3 regions of the Salinivibrio sp. PR5 genome follow, and region 1 is predicted to be linked to each of the others. Evidence: predicted binding sites of a transcription regulator. Region 1 holds the regulator's gene; each other region holds the start of a gene.
The links. Region 1 encodes MetJ, which represses methionine synthesis genes. Its sites were predicted from a motif close to TTAGACNTNTANANGTCTAA; they were not measured.
Positions count from the first base shown of each region.

Region 1 (6,234 bases):
CATTTGACGCAAAATCGCAACCAAGCTAAGCCCAGACGCCGACTCACTCATAAACTCGACAGGGTGTGCTTTTAGCTGTTGGTAAAAGCCGTGGCAATGGACGGGGTTATTGACCACACCGGCCCCCACCGCCGCCACCATGCTAAAGCCCTCACGCAAACGCAATTCCGCAGACAAGCCCGCGTCCTGAATCTGTGCCATCACGGTATCGATCACTTCTGCACTGAATGCCAATTGAATGCGATGCTGGTCATCACGGTAATCGACAGCTAGAGGTTGCAGCTTGAGCTGAGTCAGGGTGCGGCTTAGCTCCTGCTTAAACGCCTGAAAGTCGAGGCCGCGTGCGACATCAAACTGCAACAGGCAGACATCATCTAGCGCCGTAATGATCTTTGCACCACGCCCAGAGGCGAGCACACGTTCGATACGGGTTGAGCCACTATCAGGTGCATGCGTGCAGCGCAAGGTGAGATCGGTGGCACTCTGCGCGACCGGTTGTAAGGTGCGGCTATGTAGCACAGGGGCAGCAAGACGTGCCAGCTCAGCCGCCTCATCCAATCGAATCAAAGGCAACAAACAAGCATTGTCCACGTGACGCGGGTCGGCACTGTACACCCCTGCCACATCACTCCAAATCGTCACCCGACTCACCCCAGCCAGTGCGCCTAAAATGGTTGCCGAGTAATCGGACCCATTGCGGCCAAGCAGCACGGTTTCTCCCGCTTGGTTTTGTGCCATAAAGCCCGTGATCACCACTTGGGTGTGGGCATATTGGGATAACTGGTTGTTCAGCAATGGCCAAGACGCTCCCCGATCAACTTCTGGCTGCGCTGCTCGCTCTGCACGTAGACACAGACGTGAGTCCAACATCACAGCCGGTTGCTGGTGCTGGCTAAGCAAGCTCGCCAGTAAGCGTGCCGACCATACCTCGCCAAACCCTTGAATACGCGCCTTATCTGCGTCAGTCAGCGCGCCCTCACCCAAGGTCGCAATCGTGGCGATGTCTGTATACAAGGCATCGACAAGGCGCTGCTTATCTTCACCATCAATCAGATTTTCAATTAAATCTTGCTGAAAGCCGCGCAAGGTCTGTAGCGTTTCATGGGCGAGGCGACCGTCTTTGTTGAGCTGAGCCAAATAGGCAATCAATTGGTTAGTGGTTTTGCCTGCCGCGGAGACCACAATCAAATCTTGGCGGCCCGCGTGGGCGGTCAATACATCGACAACCCGACGATAGCAGGCGGGCGACGCCAAGCTGCTGCCGCCAAATTTATGAAGTTGTCGTTGTGATTCAGGGGACGTCTCCGTCGATTGCGCATGCATGACAAGGTCTCTCTTTGTCTAACCAAATATCAGGGTAAAGCAAGGAACAGCGCCGTAACGTTGTTCAGGTTACGCGGCTAATGCCGCAAAAGCGTGGGCCAAATCCGCGATGAGATCATCCGCATCTTCCAGTCCGATTGAAAAGCGCAGCAAAGTCGGTGCGATACCCGCTTCCGCTTGCGCCACATCACTCATCGCCCGATGTGTCATGGAGCCTGGGTGTGTGACCAAGCTTTCTACACCGCCTAACGACTCTGCTAAAGCAAATAGCGAAAGGCCTGCGATAAAACGCGCCACCCCGTCACTGTCGGTATCCAATTCCAAGCTCAGCATACTACCAAAGCCTGATTGCTGACGGGCAGCAATTTCGTGACCCGGATGGGTAGCGAGTCCCGGATAATAGAGTTGGCGCACAGCAGGAACCGTTTGCAGATAGGCGAGTACCGCTTGCGTGTTTTGCTGGTGTTGTTTAACCCGTGCGCCTAAGGTACGCAACCCTCGCAATGTCATATAACTGTCAAACGCGTTGCCCGTGGCGCCTATACAGTTGCCCCACCACGCTAAGGTTTCGGCAAGCTCACTGGTTGCTGCGATCACCGCGCCACCGACAATATCAGAATGGCCATTAATAAATTTGGTGGTCGAATGCACCACCATGTCGGCCCCTAGCGCAAGAGGTTGCTGTAAAGCGGGAGATAAAAAAGTGTTGTCGACCACCACCCAAGCGCCGACTTGATGCGCTTGCTGGCAAATATCAGCAATATCGACCACGCGCAGCAAGGGGTTCGATGGGGTTTCCACCAGTACCAACTTTGGCGATTCTGCCAAGGCGCTCGCCAAGGCGTCTGGGTCGGATTGATCGACAAATTTAACCTGCCAAATTCCCTGCTTGGCTCGGGACTCAAGCAAGCGGTACGTGCCACCATAACAGTCATGTGGGGCCACAATTTTGTCACCCGCATTCAATAGCGATAACACCAAATTAATCGCGGCCATCCCGCAGTTGGTTACCACCGCACCTGCGCCGCCTTCTAAGTCAGTCAATGCTTGCTCTAGCTGGGCGCGGGTCGGATTCCCTCCGCGTGCATAGTCATAGGTGGGCACATCCCCAAACGCAGGAAAGCGATAATTGGTCGAGAGATATAAAGGGGGAACCACCGCATGATGTTGCGTGTCGGTGCCAATGCCAGTTCTTACAGCGATGGTGTCAGTTTTTTTTCGGGTCATGGTTCATCCTTGCGATGTGGTGCGCGAGCCAGCGTTGTTATCCTCACCTTACCCTGCACTTTTTGAGACGTCAACACTTCTAGACGTCTATACAGCTTTGCATGTGGCGGTTAATATAGCTAGAATCTCCGCAGCATCATTCTGGGTATTCAATAATCAAGATAGGTGAGACATGGCGCAGTGGAACGGCGATTACATTAATCCGTATGCCGAGCATGGTAAGAAAAAGGAGCAGGTGAAAAAAATCACCGTTTCTATCCCACTTAAAGTTTTAAAAATTCTCACTGACGAGCGGACACGCCGTCAGGTTAATAACCTGCGTCACGCGACCAACAGTGAGCTGCTGTGTGAAGCATTTTTGCATGCTTATACCGGCCAGCCATTGCCAACCGATGACGATATTCGCAAAGACAAGCCTGACAGCATTCCTGCTGAAGCGCGTCAGATCATGAAAGAACTAGGTATCGAGTTCGACGATAGCGAATACTAAAAAAACCCGCCGATTGGCGGGTTTTCTGTCATCATAGGTGCTCGGTACAGCCTTCTCAGGCTTTATGGCACTGCGATTTTCCTAACGCTCATGCATTATGCCTTGTCGAGCATATTACGCCTTGTCGAGCATATAGTTGTCTGGCATCTCGATACGGGCGACGCCAGTTTCAACCGCTGCAAGTGCCACCGCGCGAGCCACGCGTGGCAATAAGCGTGCATCCATTGGCTTAGGAATAATGTAATCCGGGCCAAAATGCAGCGCATCAACACCTGCCGCGTCCAATACCGACTGTGGGACAGGCTCTTTCGCCAAACCACGGATCGCCTCGACGGCTGCCAGTTTCATTGCATCATTAATTTCACTGGCACGCACATCCAACGCGCCACGGAAAATAAACGGGAAGCAGAGTACGTTGTTGACTTGGTTTGGATAATCCGAGCGCCCTGTTCCCATGATCAAATCATCACGGACTTGATGCGCGACCTCTGGATTAATTTCAGGGTCTGGGTTCGAGCAGGCAAAAACAACCGGCTTATCGGCCATCAGTTTTAATGCCTCTGGCGAGAGCAAGTCTGGCCCTGACACACCCACAAACAAATCGGCGCCCTCAATCACATCTTCGAGGGTACGTTTGTCGGTATTGTTGGCAAACAATTGCTTGTACTTATTGATGTCGTCACGACGGGTGTGGATCACGCCTTTGCGATCCAGCATGTAGATTTTTTCGCGTTGCGCGCCACATTTGATCAATAGCTCCATGCAGGCAACAGCCGCTGCACCAGCACCGAGGCACACAATGGTGGCTTCACGAATATCTTTGCCTTGCAGCTCAAGGGCATTCAGCATACCCGCCGCGGTAACAATCGCGGTACCGTGCTGATCATCGTGAAAAACAGGCACTTCACAACGTTCAATCAGCTGCTTTTCAATTTCAAAGCAATCCGGCGCTTTGATGTCTTCAAGGTTGATACCGCCAAAGGTATCCGCGATGTTCGCAACGGTATCCACGAATTCATCGATAGTACGGTGTTTGACTTCAATGTCGATCGAGTCCAAGCCAGCAAAACGCTTGAACAATAAAGCTTTACCTTCCATGACGGGCTTTGAGGCCATTGGCCCTAAGTTACCCAATCCCAAAATGGCGGTACCGTTTGAGATCACCGCAACCATGTTGCCCTTTGCGGTATATTGATACACAGCGTCTGGGTTCTGAGCGATTTCACGGACCGGCTCTGCAACGCCTGGGCTGTATGCCAACGCCAGATCCGCCGCCGAGTCAGCAGGCTTGCTCAATTCAACAGAGATTTTTCCGGGAGTAGGGTATGCATGATAATCCAGCGCTTGCTGGCGTTTATCGTCCGACATGTAGTGTTCCTAGTTATTATCGTGAAGGGATGCACCAATATCAGCTGGGAAGGCTGCTGATATCAGCAACGCTATACTCAAACCACAGGGTAGATTCGAGCAAGATAGAAGATGTTAACGCAGTGGCTAAACGTCCACCAGTCCAAAACGGCCCCGAACGTTAACCTCCGACCTCTCGACGTTAAAAAGGTGACGACGGGATCAAAAAAGGGGCGCTTTCGCACCCCTTTTTCGCATTCGGCTATTAGCGGCTTATTTTTTGCTGCTAAGGGCACCGAAACGCTTCTTAAAGCGGTCAACACGGCCACCGGTGTCAACGATACGTTGCTTACCAGTGTAGAATGGGTGACATTTGTCACACACGTCTAGGTTGATGTCTTTACCAAGAGTGGTGTTGAACGCGAATTCGTTACCGCAAGAACACTTAGCAGTGACAGCTTTGTACTCTGGATGGATACCAGCTTTCATAGGGATAACCTCATAGTGAAGGCCGTGTCGCTCTCCCGATCCTAAGCCGGGCACCACACGTCGTTAACAAACATTTTCTAAGGCGCGCAATTCTAATCAAGCGACCTCGATTTCGCAACTTTTTTGTGCAGTCGCCCATCACCTCGTATCCAACAACAAGGCTTTGCCTACCTGGGTCAAGCCGTTACACTGAGCGTCTTGTTAGCCGATAAGATGTTGTGATGGAACAGTTTGCACAAGTGGCCTTACCGGTCCCGCTGGCGAAAACTTTTGATTACCGGATCACCGAACACGTCCCTGTGGTGGGAGCACGTGTGAAGGTGCCTTTTGGTCGCCAGCATAAGGTCGGCATTGTCACTGCCATCACCACCACACCTAGTGTTGCCGCCCATCAAGTCAAGGCGATCACTGAGGTATTGGATGACGCGCCACTTTGGACTCCTGCCGTCTATCATCTGTTGCAGTGGGCAAGTCGCTTTTATCATCATCCACTTGGCGATGCGATGGGCGCCGTGATGCCGACGCTACTGCGTAAAGGTCGACCCGCAGCGCTCAAGCAGCAAAAATGGTGGCAATTGACCGAAGCCGGACAGAATCAACCGGTGACCGGGCTTACCCGCGCGCCAAAGCAAGCGCGTGTGTTAACCCTGCTCACTCACGGCCCTACCCCGCATGCCGACCTCGTGGAGCAAGACATTACCCCCGCTGTGATTAATACCTTGGTGGACAAAGGCTGGATCGCGCCTTACACCCCACCGCTTGAAGGCAAAGCTTGGGCACGACATTTTGCCATCAGTGAAGACAAGCCCTCACTGAACCATGAACAAGCCATGGCCGTTGCCACCATCAACGCCAGCGATGGCTTTGCCTGTGTGCTTTTGGAAGGTATTACCGGCTCGGGCAAAACCGAAGTGTATTTAAACGTCTTAGAGCCGGTATTATCTCGTGGCGAGCAGGCGTTAATATTGGTGCCCGAAATTGGCCTCACCCCGCAGACCATCCGCCGATTCGAACGCCGCTTTAACGTCCCGGTTACCGTAATGCATTCGGGGCTTAATGATACCGAGAGACTGAACGCGTGGCTGGCGGCTCGCGACAATCAAGCTGCAATTGTGATTGGAACACGATCAGCACTTTTCACCCCGATGGCGAAGCTTGGCATCATCATTATTGATGAAGAGCACGACCCCTCATATAAGCAGCAAGACAGCTTTCGCTACCATGCACGCGATCTGGCGGTAATGCGCGGTCATGAAGAAAAGATACCTGTGGTGCTCGGTTCGGCAACACCGTCATTGGAAACGCTACACAATGCACAAACGGGAAAATACCAATACTTACGCTTAACCCAACGTCCG
Region 1 is NZ_MUFK01000005.1:122,536-128,769, forward strand. It holds gene BZG82_RS03735 (bifunctional aspartate kinase/homoserine dehydrogenase II) at 1-1,323, opposite strand, end outside; gene metB (cystathionine gamma-synthase) at 1,393-2,550, opposite strand; gene metJ (met regulon transcriptional regulator MetJ) at 2,723-3,040, shown strand; gene BZG82_RS03750 (malic enzyme-like NAD(P)-binding protein) at 3,155-4,408, opposite strand; gene rpmE (50S ribosomal protein L31) at 4,661-4,876, opposite strand; gene priA (primosomal protein N') at 5,095-6,234, shown strand, end outside.

Region 2 (6,234 bases), on a different contig from region 1:
TGCGGGTAAAGAAGGCGGTAAGGCCACTTTCACGCAGGCAGCGGAAAACCAGTGGATACGGATTTTGGCGCGTTTTATAAAACACGATCAGTGGATTAACGATCAACGCAATCGTTGCCATACTGCCAAGGAGCACACCAAGCAAATGAATGTAGCCAAGCAGCGCATCAAAACCACTTTGTGCCAAGGTGTTGGCGACAAGGCCAAAAATACCGATGGGCGCAAAACGGATCACGAAGCGCACAATCATAGACACGCCTTCAGACACGTCAGAGAAGACGCGTTTGGTCTCGCTTGATGCATGGTGTAAGGCAATGCCCAAACCAATCGCCCACGCGAGAATACCGATATAGTTGCCGGACATCAGAGCGTTGACTGGGTTATCGACAATATTAAACAGCAAGGTGTTTAATACTTGGGTAATGCCTTCCGGTGGCGCGACAGCTGCATCGGTTGCGGCAAACTGTAAGGTCGTCGGAAACAAAAAGCTCATGGTAACCGCGGTCAAGGATGCCGCCAGCGTGCCGAGCAGGTAGAGGAAAATAATAGGGCGCATATTGGCGCGCTGACCTTTCTTTTGGTTAGCGATAGAGGCAGCAACCAAAACGAAGACCAAAATGGGTGCAACTGCTTTCAGTGCGCTAACAAAAAGCTTACCAAGTAAACCTGCTGTGCTCGCCAACTCAGGCGACAGATAGGCGAGTACGCCCCCGGCAAGAATACCTATAACGATTTGAAGTACCAACGAGTGACCTCGGCTGATACTGGCGAGTTGTGTTTGACTCATGTGTGTCTCACTTCACTGTGTTTTTTATCAATGGCTGTTAATGAATCGTTAGAAGTGGGGAATTAAACCAGTTTGATTCACCCTATGTAAAGTGAAAATTGATACTTTGCACTAGTTAGGTGGGATTCTGTCAGTCAGTTGGCATTAAATGAAAGTTTCTTTAGTGTAATTATTCTGTTATCACGGCGCTAGATGTGAGGAAATCGTTTTAATGCGCCGAGCATTTGTACGCATTTATTGTCTTGAACAGCATAAAAAAAGGCGGCTTTCGCCGCCAAAGATAGGATAACAACTAGCACAAGGATTTTTAGTAAATCGCATGACCCACGGTATTAAGTAGCTTACTCACACCCTTAGTAAAGTGCAGTGGCGCATTCGCGACCGTGTAGCACAGGCACCCGTCTTTGGTGGAGGGGGTGTGATGATGTCGACTATCCAACAAAATAAAGTCACCCGGCGAGTATTGCCCGCTTTCATCTTCAAAGGTGCCATCGAGTAACAGCGTCAGCTCATAGCCTTTGTGTGTATGGGCTGGAACCGAGCCGCCTTCGTCGATATGTAAGAAGCTCGCACGTGTGGCGCCTTCTTCAAGATTCAGCCTTGCGCGTTGCACCTTGCCGAATGATAACCAATTCGAATCACTAAAACGCTGCAGTGCGCGTGGTAGTGTGTAGGTTTTGTCTCCAACCCGAATCTCGTTAGAGCGAGCGACTTGAATGCGTGATGCCTCGTCTTGTTCAGGTGCGTCGAAAATCGCACTCATCATGTCCGCTTCTAGATCATCGTCCCAAGGCAGAGTGCCTGCCGCGAACTCGTGCTCGGTCTCAGCCTCTTCAAACGCAGCTAATGCTAGCGCTTCTTCTTTCGCACTCACATGCTCACGGCATTGTTGACATAATTCAACGTGTGCAGAGAGAGCAATCGCCATGGATGTCGGTAATTGGCCGGCTGCAAAGGCATCCAGCAGTTCGGAAGAAGGATGATATTTAATCATTGTTGACCTCCAGATGATTGCGCAGCTTCTCGAGCCCGAGTCGCAAACGCGACTTCACGGTCCCTAATGGAACATTAAGTTGGTCCGATAGCTCTTGGTGGGTGAGTTGCTTTAAGTACACACCACGCACCACCTGTTGTTGTACTTCAGGTAATTCATCAATGAAGGATAATAATTCCTGATCCATCATGTGCTGAGCACCTGAGTCGGTTTCATTGTCTTGTTGGCCGGATTCCAGTATCGGCCAAATCTCGTCGCTAAAATTGTCTTCGCGGTTCGATTGCACCTTGCGGAGCATATCGAAACTAATGTTACGCATGATGGTAAACACCCAGGTCGTTGCCGCCCCTTTCTCAGCGTTGTAAAGATGGGCTTTTCGCCACACTACCAACATGGTCTCTTGGACAAGCTCCATTGCCTGTCCGTCTGCGCGCAGATGTTTGGTCCCATAAGATCGGATCTTCGGGCCAAAAAAGCGAAACAAACGCTCAAAAGCGACACGATCTCGCTGTTCCGCAACGCGTAATAATAGCTCCGCCAACTCTTCCTTCGTCACGTCAGTCATTGTGGTACGTGTATTCCGTCTCGAGGTTGAAGCTTCAGTATACATGGTTTGAGGCGCAGTCATAGTTGAGTCCTATCTGTCAGTGCCGTCCATCTGACATCCCAATACGCACCACAAATCATTTGGATCACTCGACGTGTTCTTCAAGCAGTTGGTGAATGAATTGCTTGGCCTCATCGGCGGAGTCTTGTGCGATAAACCATTGTTTCTGCGCACTCGTGAGGGGAAGAATCTCTAACCAACGCTGACACGCCCAGGTGACATCCTCGAAATGAGGCTGTTGATACTGCTCGGCGTGATCAGGATGAGCAGCAAATATGTGCTTGAGGCTGGTGGCAATGCGCGCTTGCACCTCATCGTCCGTATTATCGACATAATCATCGTGTGGCCAATCATGCAGGGTACGTATATCACCCAACCACAATTTGTCGGGCGCTTGTTCGGTTGACATAATTTCCACCCGTTGTCGGCCCGCAATGGTTATGCCCAGCAATCCATCGGGAAGCGTCTCGAAATCAACGATATCGACCAAAGTACCGTATTTATAAAGCCGCTGACCTTGCATCATTGCAAGGACAAACCCTTCTCCGTTGGCGGTACATTCGCGCACCAACCGTAAATAGCGGGGTTCAAAAATACGTAGTTTTGCTCTGCCACCCGGTAACAAAAATAGGGGCAAAGGAAACAGCTTGGTCATATCCGCGCCTCCTGATAATTAATTGAACATGCTGACTAATACGCGCCCTTAGCGACAAGCGATCAAGCTTCCAGAGAATCGCATAAACAATGATTGACATCTTTTTCTTATTTGGCAGTATAGATGTCTAAATGGCTTTTCGGAAAGGATTACCGATTGATGAAATCTCTACGTGCTTCTTTTATTCTCACTCTTGGACTGACGCTTACGCTGATTGGCTGCTCAGAACCAAAGGATAAGGTGATCAAAGTTGGCGCCACAGTGGGGCCGCATGCCCAAGTCGTTGAAGCGGTTGCCAAGCAAGCAAAAGCCGAGGGCATTGCGGTCGAGGTGGTCGAATTTTCTGACTATATTTCCCCCAATGCTGGCTTGGCGGATGGTAGCTTAGATCTCAACAGTTACCAACATCAGCCGTTTTTGGATAACTACAACCAAAACAACGGTAGCCAGTTGGTATCGATGGGACGTTCCATTTTGATGCGGATGGGGATCTACTCTGATCGCGTTGAGCATGTTGATGCGCTGCCGAATGGCGCACAAATTGCGATCCCCAACGATCCTACCAACGCGGGGCGCGCATTGTTATTGCTGCAAGAGGCGGGGTTAATTACCTTAGCCGACAGTGTCGGCTTTAAAGCTACCTTGCAAGATATCATCGCCAATCCTAAACAACTCGAATTTGTTGAGGTTGAGGCGGCACAACTGCCACGCAGCTTACAGGATGTCGATGCGGCGGCGATCACCATGAACTATGTGATGTCATCGGGATTAAGCCCGAGTGAACAAGGTATTTTCTTGGAGTCGAAAGATGCTCCCTTAGCGGTGATGGTTGTGGCCGCCCGCGAAGAAGATAAAGACAACCCCGACCTACAACGTTTGGTGGCGCTATTTCAGTCCCAACAAACCCGAGACTTCCTTGAAAAGACGTTTAAAGGCACGATTGAACCCGCTTTTTAAATGCGCGTCGCGCTTAATAGTTAAGATGCCCGATTCGTTAGACCGTATCGGGCTTTTGGGTTCCATCTCATGCCTTTAATTTGCGCCATGTTGCCAATCTTGCTGACGTGCGATCTTCGTCGTTAGCCGCGCTTTCCTCCATCCAACCTAACGTGAGCGAATTTTAAATTTTTGTTACCACTCAGTTGCTTATTGCGTTACTATGCCAATCAAAGTGTGATGTATGCCGCGTACTGGCTTGACACTTACCTTTCTTCTCTCGACGCAAATGCACAGGAAATTGGATGCAATCGGCTACTCGTCCATTTAATTGGTCGCCCGTATTGCTGGCATGCTTAACCGTCAGCATTGGGCAGTTCAGTATGGGATTGGTGTTCCCGTCTTTGCCGTGGATAGCCCGAGACTTTAACCTCAGTATGGATGATGTCCAACTGCTGATCTCTGCTTATCTACTCGGTTTTGGGCCATCACAGTTTATCTATGGACCTATCTCGGATGCGCTTGGCCGCCGCCGGGTGTTATTAGCCGGCGTGTTACTTTCTTTAATCGGCTTAACCGTGATGGTGAGCTTTAGTGCTAGTTTCACCGGTTTGGTGATTGGCCGCTGCATTCAAGGCATGGGCACCGGTTGCTGTGCGGTGCTCTCACGTGCCTTTACCCGTGACTCGTATTCGGGGGATCAGCTTCCTCAAGCCATGTCATATCTGATAATGGTCGCCTCATTTACGCCTATTATGGCCCCTGTGATTGGTGGCTTTGTTAACCATAACTTAGGCTGGCTGGCGATCTTTATTTTGCTGATGGTGTACACCAGCTTGGTGTGGTGCGTGCTGTTTTTCCAGTTCAAGGAAAGCATGCACGCTCGTTCGCCGTTGCCTAATGTGAAGGTGATCCTCGGTCGCTATGGCGCATTGCTAAAAACACCGTATTTTCTTTATTTCGCCAGTATTAGCTGGGTGAATTTTACCTTGGTGATCACCACGGTGTCGCTGATGCCATTTTTAATGCAAGAGCGCATCGGTATGACCTCGGATCAATATGCGCTGTGGGCGCTTATTCCGACATGTGGCTTATTGCTGGGTAGTGCGCTGGTTTCGCGCATTCGGCCGCGTTTGGGTACTAAGCGTATGCTGTTGATGGCACCCGTGATGCAGCTCATCTCTGCGGTCTGGTTATGGTTCACTCCGATGGATCCTTTATTGCTGATGATAGGACAGTTCTTTATGGTGTTTGGTAACGGGATTGCGCTGCCGTGCGCCCAGTCGCAGGTGATGCAACCTTACTCTAACCAAGCTGGCACCGTCGCTGCGCTCTCCGGTGGTGGACAGATGATTATTTCTGCGTTGATGAGTATGGCGCTATTGAGCTTGGGCGTTAGCGAAGCATGGCACCTTGGTGTGGTAGTGGGTTTGTGCGCGCTGCTTTCTGTTCATAATATCTTTCGCGGGTTTGCGGCCCCGAAAGTTAACGTCGCCAGTACCCCGAGTGAGGCATCATGACAAATACACGGTTCGAAAAAGGCCTGTTTCCGCTGACAACTCCACGCCTGAGCATGCGGCCAATGATCAAAGCGGACTGGCCGTTGTTCCACCGCCTACACACAGACAATGCCGTCATTGCACAATGTTTTGATCCTATGCCACTGGATGAGATTGAAACCCGATTTGAGCAACGGCTTACGCCGTGGTCCCCTGACGCTAAGCACTGGTTGTGTTTGGTAATCGTAGAGACGGCGACGCAAACGCCAATCGGCGTCACCGGCTTTTTGCTTGAGCAGGATGTCGCGGAAGTCGGCTATTTACTGTTGCCGCCTTATCATGGACGTGGTTATGGGACTGAGTCTTTGCAGGCTGTCACCGATTTTGCCATCCATCATGGTGGTGCGCGAACCATCAATGCGACAGTGACCGCGGGTAACCTTGCCTCTGCGCGCGTGTTAGAAAAGGTAGGGTTTCAACTTAGCCGTATAGACCCTGATGCCTTTGCAATTGGCGGTGTTTGTTACGACGACTGGATCTACACCTATACCGCAGCATGATTTACATGTTTCCCCAGACCACTGATTTTGTTTTTGTTCGTTGACCTCAAGCTATCTTGAGGTTTTATCCTTGCCTTCGATGTTTAGCTTTCCAAGCTCAGTTTTCGATAGCACGGATAAAGGGAATGAATGATGACAACAATCGAACACGTCAATATTACTGTGGTGGACATGGAGGCGGCGTTAGCGTTTTTGG
Region 2 is NZ_MUFK01000037.1:19,850-26,083, reverse strand. It holds gene sstT (serine/threonine transporter SstT) at 1-787, opposite strand, end outside; gene BZG82_RS12650 (ChrR family anti-sigma-E factor) at 1,095-1,781, opposite strand; gene BZG82_RS12645 (sigma-70 family RNA polymerase sigma factor) at 1,774-2,409, opposite strand; gene BZG82_RS12640 (LON peptidase substrate-binding domain-containing protein) at 2,474-3,043, opposite strand; gene BZG82_RS12635 (MetQ/NlpA family ABC transporter substrate-binding protein) at 3,203-4,000, shown strand; gene BZG82_RS12630 (multidrug effflux MFS transporter) at 4,285-5,499, shown strand; gene BZG82_RS12625 (GNAT family N-acetyltransferase) at 5,496-6,038, shown strand; gene BZG82_RS12620 (VOC family protein) at 6,168-6,234, shown strand, end outside.
Region 2: a site for MetJ is predicted at 3,155-3,174, ahead of BZG82_RS12635 (MetQ/NlpA family ABC transporter substrate-binding protein). Genes of this name have one in related genera too.

Region 3 (6,234 bases), on a different contig from region 1:
TCGCCTTGATCGGTAATGAGATGCGTCATATCCCGGGGGCGGTGACGCCGGTATTTAACGCCTTAGATACTGCCACCTTGCGCATGATTTGTTATGGCGCGAGTAATCACAATGTCTGTATGGTGGTTGATGACGACAGTGCCACCGAGGTGGTGCAGCGTTTACATACACAGCTTTTTGAGTAAAACCCAAAAGAAAAGCCAGCGTGCGCTGGCTTTTCTCGGTTAGGCATTAAGATTAGGGCCTAGCCACTTTTCAGCTTCCTCAAGACACCAGCCTTTACGTGCCGCGTAGCTATTACGTTGATCATTTTGAATTTTCGCTACCGCAAAGTAACGTGACTCTGGATGGGAAAAATACCAACCTGAGACCGACGCGCCCGGCCACATGGCATAGCTTTCGGTCAGTGTCATCCCCGTATGCGCTTCTACCGATAGCAATTGCCAAATCTTGCCTTTCTCACTGTGTTCAGGACAGGCGGCATAACCTGGCGCTGGCCGGATCCCTTGGTATTGCTCGCGGATCAGCGCATCGTTATCAAGCGTCTCATCGGGCGCATACCCCCACAAGGTGATCCGAATTTGCTGGTGAAGATATTCCGCAAAGGCTTCTGCGAGTCGATCCGCCACCGCTTGGATCATGATCGCGTTGTAATCGTCCCCTTTCGCTTTGTACTCTTCCGCCAAAGCATACTCGCCAATGCCGCCTGTCACCGCAAATGCACCAATCCAATCCGGCTGACCGCTGCTTTTCGGCGCAATAAAGTCTGACAAGCAATAGTTGGCACCACGCGGCTTTTGTGTTTGCTGGCGCAAGTGATTCAATATCGTGCTCACCGTTTGTCGTGACGAGTCGGTATACACTTCAATATCATCATCCACGCTATTGGCAGGAAAGAGGCCACACACCCCTTTTGCCGCTACCAAGCCTTCTGCCTCGAAACGATCGAGCCAAGCATTGGCGTCTTGATACAAACGACGGGCTTCCTCCCCCACCAGCTCGTGATCCAAAATCGCGGGGAATTTGCCACTGAGAGACCACGTCATAAAGAAAGGCGTCCAGTCGATATACTGACGTAAGGTCGCTATCGAAACATCATCGTAAACATGGATGCCTGGCTTCGCCGGTTGCGGAGGCATATAGTTTGCCCAATCCGTTTGCCACTTGTTATCGCGAGCTTGCTCCAAGGTTACCGGTGGCGTGCGGGGCGCTTTACGCTGATGCTGCTCACGCACAGTGTCATACTCTTTGGCCAAACGCGCGACAAAATCAGGTCGCTGCGTCTCGGATAATAACGAGGAGCACACCCCAACCGCACGCGACGCGTTGGGTACATAGACCACAGGCGCATGGTAATGCTGCTCAATTTTCACCGCGGTATGGGCTTTGGACGTGGTCGCACCGCCAATCAACAGAGGAATATCAAACCCTTGGCGCTCCATCTCTTTCGCCACGTTCACCATCTCATCTAACGATGGGGTGATCAGACCCGACAGACCAATAATGTCGACGTTTTCTTCTCGGGCCACCGACAGGATTTTATCGGTCGGCACCATCACACCAAGATCAATAATCTCAAAGTTATTACACTGCAGCACCACGCCAACAATGTTTTTGCCAATGTCGTGTACATCGCCTTTGACGGTGGCGAGCAGGATCTTGCCATTGGTCTGCCCTTGCTGCTTTTCTGCATTGATGTAAGGCTCAAGGTAGGCCACCGCTTGCTTCATCACCCGTGCCGACTTCACCACCTGAGGCAGGAACATCTTGCCTTCACCAAACAAGTCCCCAACCACGTTCATGCCTGTCATCAACGGGCCTTCAATCACTTCTAGAGGTTTACTTGCCGCGGCGCGAGCCAGCTCGGTATCTTCAACAATAAACTCTGTAATGCCTTTGACCAATGCATGTTCCAACCGCTTTTCTACTGGCCAGCTGCGCCACTCTGCAGTTTCCGCGACCTCGTTCTCCTCACTATCGCGATAGCTGTCGGCGATCTCCAATAAGCGCTCCGTGGCACCATCATCTTTGTTGAGCACCACATCTTCTACTGCCAAGCGCAGCGATTCAGGCAAATCATCATAGATGGCTAACTGGCCCGCATTGACGATCCCCATGTCCATGCCATTTTTGATGCAGTGATACAAGAACACCGCATGAATGGCCTCACGGACGGGGTTATTGCCTCGAAACGAAAACGACACATTTGAGACCCCGCCCGAGATCATGGCATGCGGCAGGGTTTGTTTGATCTCGGCCACGGCGTTGATGAAATCGACCGCGTAGTTATTGTGCTCATCAATACCGGTGGCAACCGCAAAGATATTGGGGTCGAAGATAATGTCTTCTGGTGGAAAGCCGACTTGCTCGACCAGAAGATGATAGGCCCGCGTACAGATTTCCACTTTTCGTGCCTGAGTATCGGCCTGGCCCCGCTCATCAAACGCCATCACAATCACCGCTGCACCATAGCGGCGGATCAAACGTGCTTGGTGAAGAAAGGCTTCTTCTCCTTCTTTGAGAGAAATAGAATTGACGATGCCTTTCCCTTGAATGCACTTGAGGCCAGCTTCAATCACCTCCCATTTAGAGGAGTCAATCATCACAGGTACACGGGCAATATCTGGCTCGGCCGCGCAAAGATTGAGAAATCGCACCATGGCCTTTTCGGCATCCAACATACCCTCATCCATATTGATATCGATGATTTGGGCGCCGTTTTCCACTTGCTGCAATGCCACTTCAAGCGCTTCGTCGTATTGCTCTTCAACGATTAAGCGTTTAAAGCGTGCTGAGCCGGTCACATTGGTGCGCTCTCCCACATTTACAAACAAACTATCGGCATCAATGGTCAGGGGCTCGAGTCCAGATAAGCGACAGGCGACTGGATGAGCCGGCAAGGGGCGAGGAGGATGCGTCGCAACGACATCACTGATCGCTTGAATATGTTCAGGCGTGGTACCACAACAACCACCGACCAAGTTGATAAAGCCTGACGCCGCCCACTCATCAATGTGTGTCGCCATCTGTTCAGGAGAGAGATCATACTCACCAAACGCGTTGGGTAACCCCGCGTTAGGGTGGACAGAGACAAAGCCCTCACAAATGTCGCTCAGCTCTTTGACATACTGGCGCAATTCCGCCGGTCCCAGCGCACAGTTTAAGCCAAACGACAGTGGCTCAACATGACGCAAGGAGTGATAGAAAGCGGCGGTAGTTTGTCCGGATAAGGTGCGCCCAGATGCATCAGTGATGGTACCGGAGATCATAATGGGTAGGCGCAGGCCACGAGCATCAAAGACCTTCTCCACCGCAAAGGCGCACGCCTTGGCGTTCAAGGTATCAAAGATGGTCTCCAACATGATGATATCAACACCGCCATCAATGAGCGCTTCGGTGGACTCGGCATACACGTCGACTAACTGATCAAAGCTGACATTGCGAAAGCCCGGGTCATTCACATCCGGTGAGATTGAGCACGTTCGGTTGGTCGGCCCTAACACACCCGCGACAAAGCGGGGTTTATTTGGCGTTTTCGCCGTCCACGCATCAGCAACCTCACGCGCAAGCCGAGCGGCCGCTAAGTTGATTTCCGCACTCAGCGCTTGCATGTCGTAATCGGCCATCGCGATTTGGGTGGCGTTAAAGGTATTGGTTTCAATAATGTCCGCGCCCGCAGCCAGATAATCACTGTGTAGCGCAGCGATTTTATCGGGTTGAGTCAGCACCAAAAGGTCATTGTTACCTTTTACATCACAGTGCCAATCTTTAAAACGCGCGCCACGATAATCGGCCTCATTGAGCCCTAGCCCCTGAATCATGGTGCCCATACCACCATCGATTACCAAAATACGTTCGCGCAGTTGTTGTGTCAGTTGGTCCATACTCATTACGCTTATCATCTTCCTCATTGCGATAATTTCATCCTACCACAGCGAAAATGGAAATCTAGACGTCTATTTAAATGAATTAATATTGATCTATTTCAAATCTGCTGTTCGTTTTGGAAGCGATTTCTATTAATATTTTGTAACTCTTTTTTTCCACTCCCTAGCCGTATCAGGAATGATGTATGTCAACCTACGCTATCCTCAGCTTTATGGCCGCTGCCGCCATTATCATCGCGTTTATTAACAGTAAAATTAGCCGCGTCCAAACCACCATCGCAATCACGGCGGGTGCACTTTTACTGTCTTTAGGGATAGTGATTGCCGGTCAGTATCAAGCCCTGCCTCTAAAAGCGATTGCCGCGCAAACCTTAGGGGATATTCATTTTGAGGAGTTTCTCCTTGAGGGCGTGCTTGGCTTTCTACTTTTTGCTGGAGGGCTGGGTGTTAAACTGCCTTCGTTTTCAGACCAAAAATGGGAAATCACTACCCTAGCACTCGGTGCGACGCTGCTCTCCGTGTTTTTAGTGGGATCCGGTGTGTGGGGCGTGTTCCAACTGATTGGGGTACAATTTGATTATATTTACTGCTTACTTTTCGGCGCCCTTATCTCACCCACGGACCCCATTGCCGTGCTTGCGATTGTCAAAAAATTACATGCCCCCATGCGTATTACCACCCAAATCGAAGGCGAGTCGTTGTTTAACGATGGTTTTGGCTTGGTGGTGTTTGTGACTATTTTCACCCTCGCATTCGGACATCAAAACCCAACCTTGGCGGGTACCCTGTCGCTGTTTGCGCAAGAAGCGATTGGCGGCATATGTTACGGCCTAGTTTTAGGCTATGCCTTTCACCGTTTGATTTGTGCCACTAACGATCACTCCATGGAGCTGTTGCTCACTTTAGCCATTCCCAGTGCTGGCTATGTGCTCGCCGATATGCTGCATGTTTCCGGTCCACTGGCAATGGTCGTTTCGGGGATCATGATCGGTAACTGGACCCGCTTTATTGGCTTTTCCAAAGAAAGTGAAGATCACCTCGACCATTTCTGGGAACTGGTCGATGAATTTCTTAACAGCTTACTGTTCTTGCTCATCGGCTTGAGCTTGTTGCAAATCACCTTTCATGAAGAGGACTGGATTGTAATGGGTTGTGTAGTGCCTTTAGTGCTAGCGGCTCGCTATTTGAGTGTCAAAGCCTGCTATCTCGGTTTCCGATGCTTTCGCGAATATAACCCGTGGGCTGTGCGCATTCTCACATGGGGAGGATTGCGTGGAGGCCTCGCCTTGGCCATGGCCATGGCGGTACCAGCTGGCATTATTGTGGTCCCAGAAAAACAAATCGATGTCAGAGAGCTGATTTTGGTGATGACTTACGCGGTGGTGGTGTTTTCTATTTTGGTACAAGGCTCAACCATGACCGGCATGGTTGATAAAGCAAACGCAGCTCAAGACGAGATGGACAAGCGCCTTCAATGAACTCCGCTCCTTTATCTATCATAAAGGCGCCAGATGGCGCCTTTTTTATTCATCAAGCGTAAAGTTAGACGCTGAAAATGTCTCCAAATCGAAGGGGGTTTGCTGATAGACACAATAGTTCAGCCAATTCGCAAACAGCAGATGCCCGTGACTGCGCCAGCTCACATACGGTGGCTGAGAAGGATCGTCATCCGGGTAATAGTTAATGGGGATCACCGGCTCCATCCCCTCCTCTAAATCGCGGTGATACTCGTCATTCAAAGTATGCGCATCATACTCAGGGTGCCCAGTGACAAACACATTGCGTTTATCTTTCGTCGCGGCCAGATACGTCCCCGCCTCATTGGACGTGGCTAAGATATCGAGATCGGTATGTTCATTCAGATAATGAGGAGAAAAGTCTGCATAACGTGAATGAGGCGCTAAGAAACTATCATCAAAACCGCGTAATAGTGGATGCTTAGATAACTCGCTATTTATCTGATGGCGATAAACACCTGATAGCTTTTCTTTGCGAGTTTTCTTAGGCAAATCGTAAAGTAGCTTTAAGCCCGCTTGCGCTGCCCAACAAATATAGAGTGTGGAGGTGACATGTTGGTGTGCCCAATTCATCACATCCTGTAAATGCTCCCAGTAAATCACGTCCTCAAATTGCACTAATCCGAGTGGCGCGCCTGTGACAATCAAACCATCGAAGTTACGCCCCCGCACGGCCTCAAATTGGCGATAGAAGGTATCAAGATGCTCGGTCGGCGTGTTCTTGCTTGGTCGGTTATCTATCCGTAAAAGCTCAACATCCACTTGCAAAGGGCTGTTAGAGAGCAAACGCATAAATTGCGTTTCGGTCTCGATTTTCTTTGGCATCAGGT
Region 3 is NZ_MUFK01000001.1:117,623-123,856, reverse strand. It holds gene lysC (lysine-sensitive aspartokinase 3) at 1-185, shown strand, start outside; gene metH (methionine synthase) at 225-3,890, opposite strand; gene BZG82_RS00505 (cation:proton antiporter) at 4,073-5,365, shown strand; gene metA (homoserine O-acetyltransferase MetA) at 5,411-6,234, opposite strand, start outside.
Region 3: a site for MetJ is predicted at 3,941-3,960, ahead of metH (methionine synthase). Genes of this name have one in related genera too.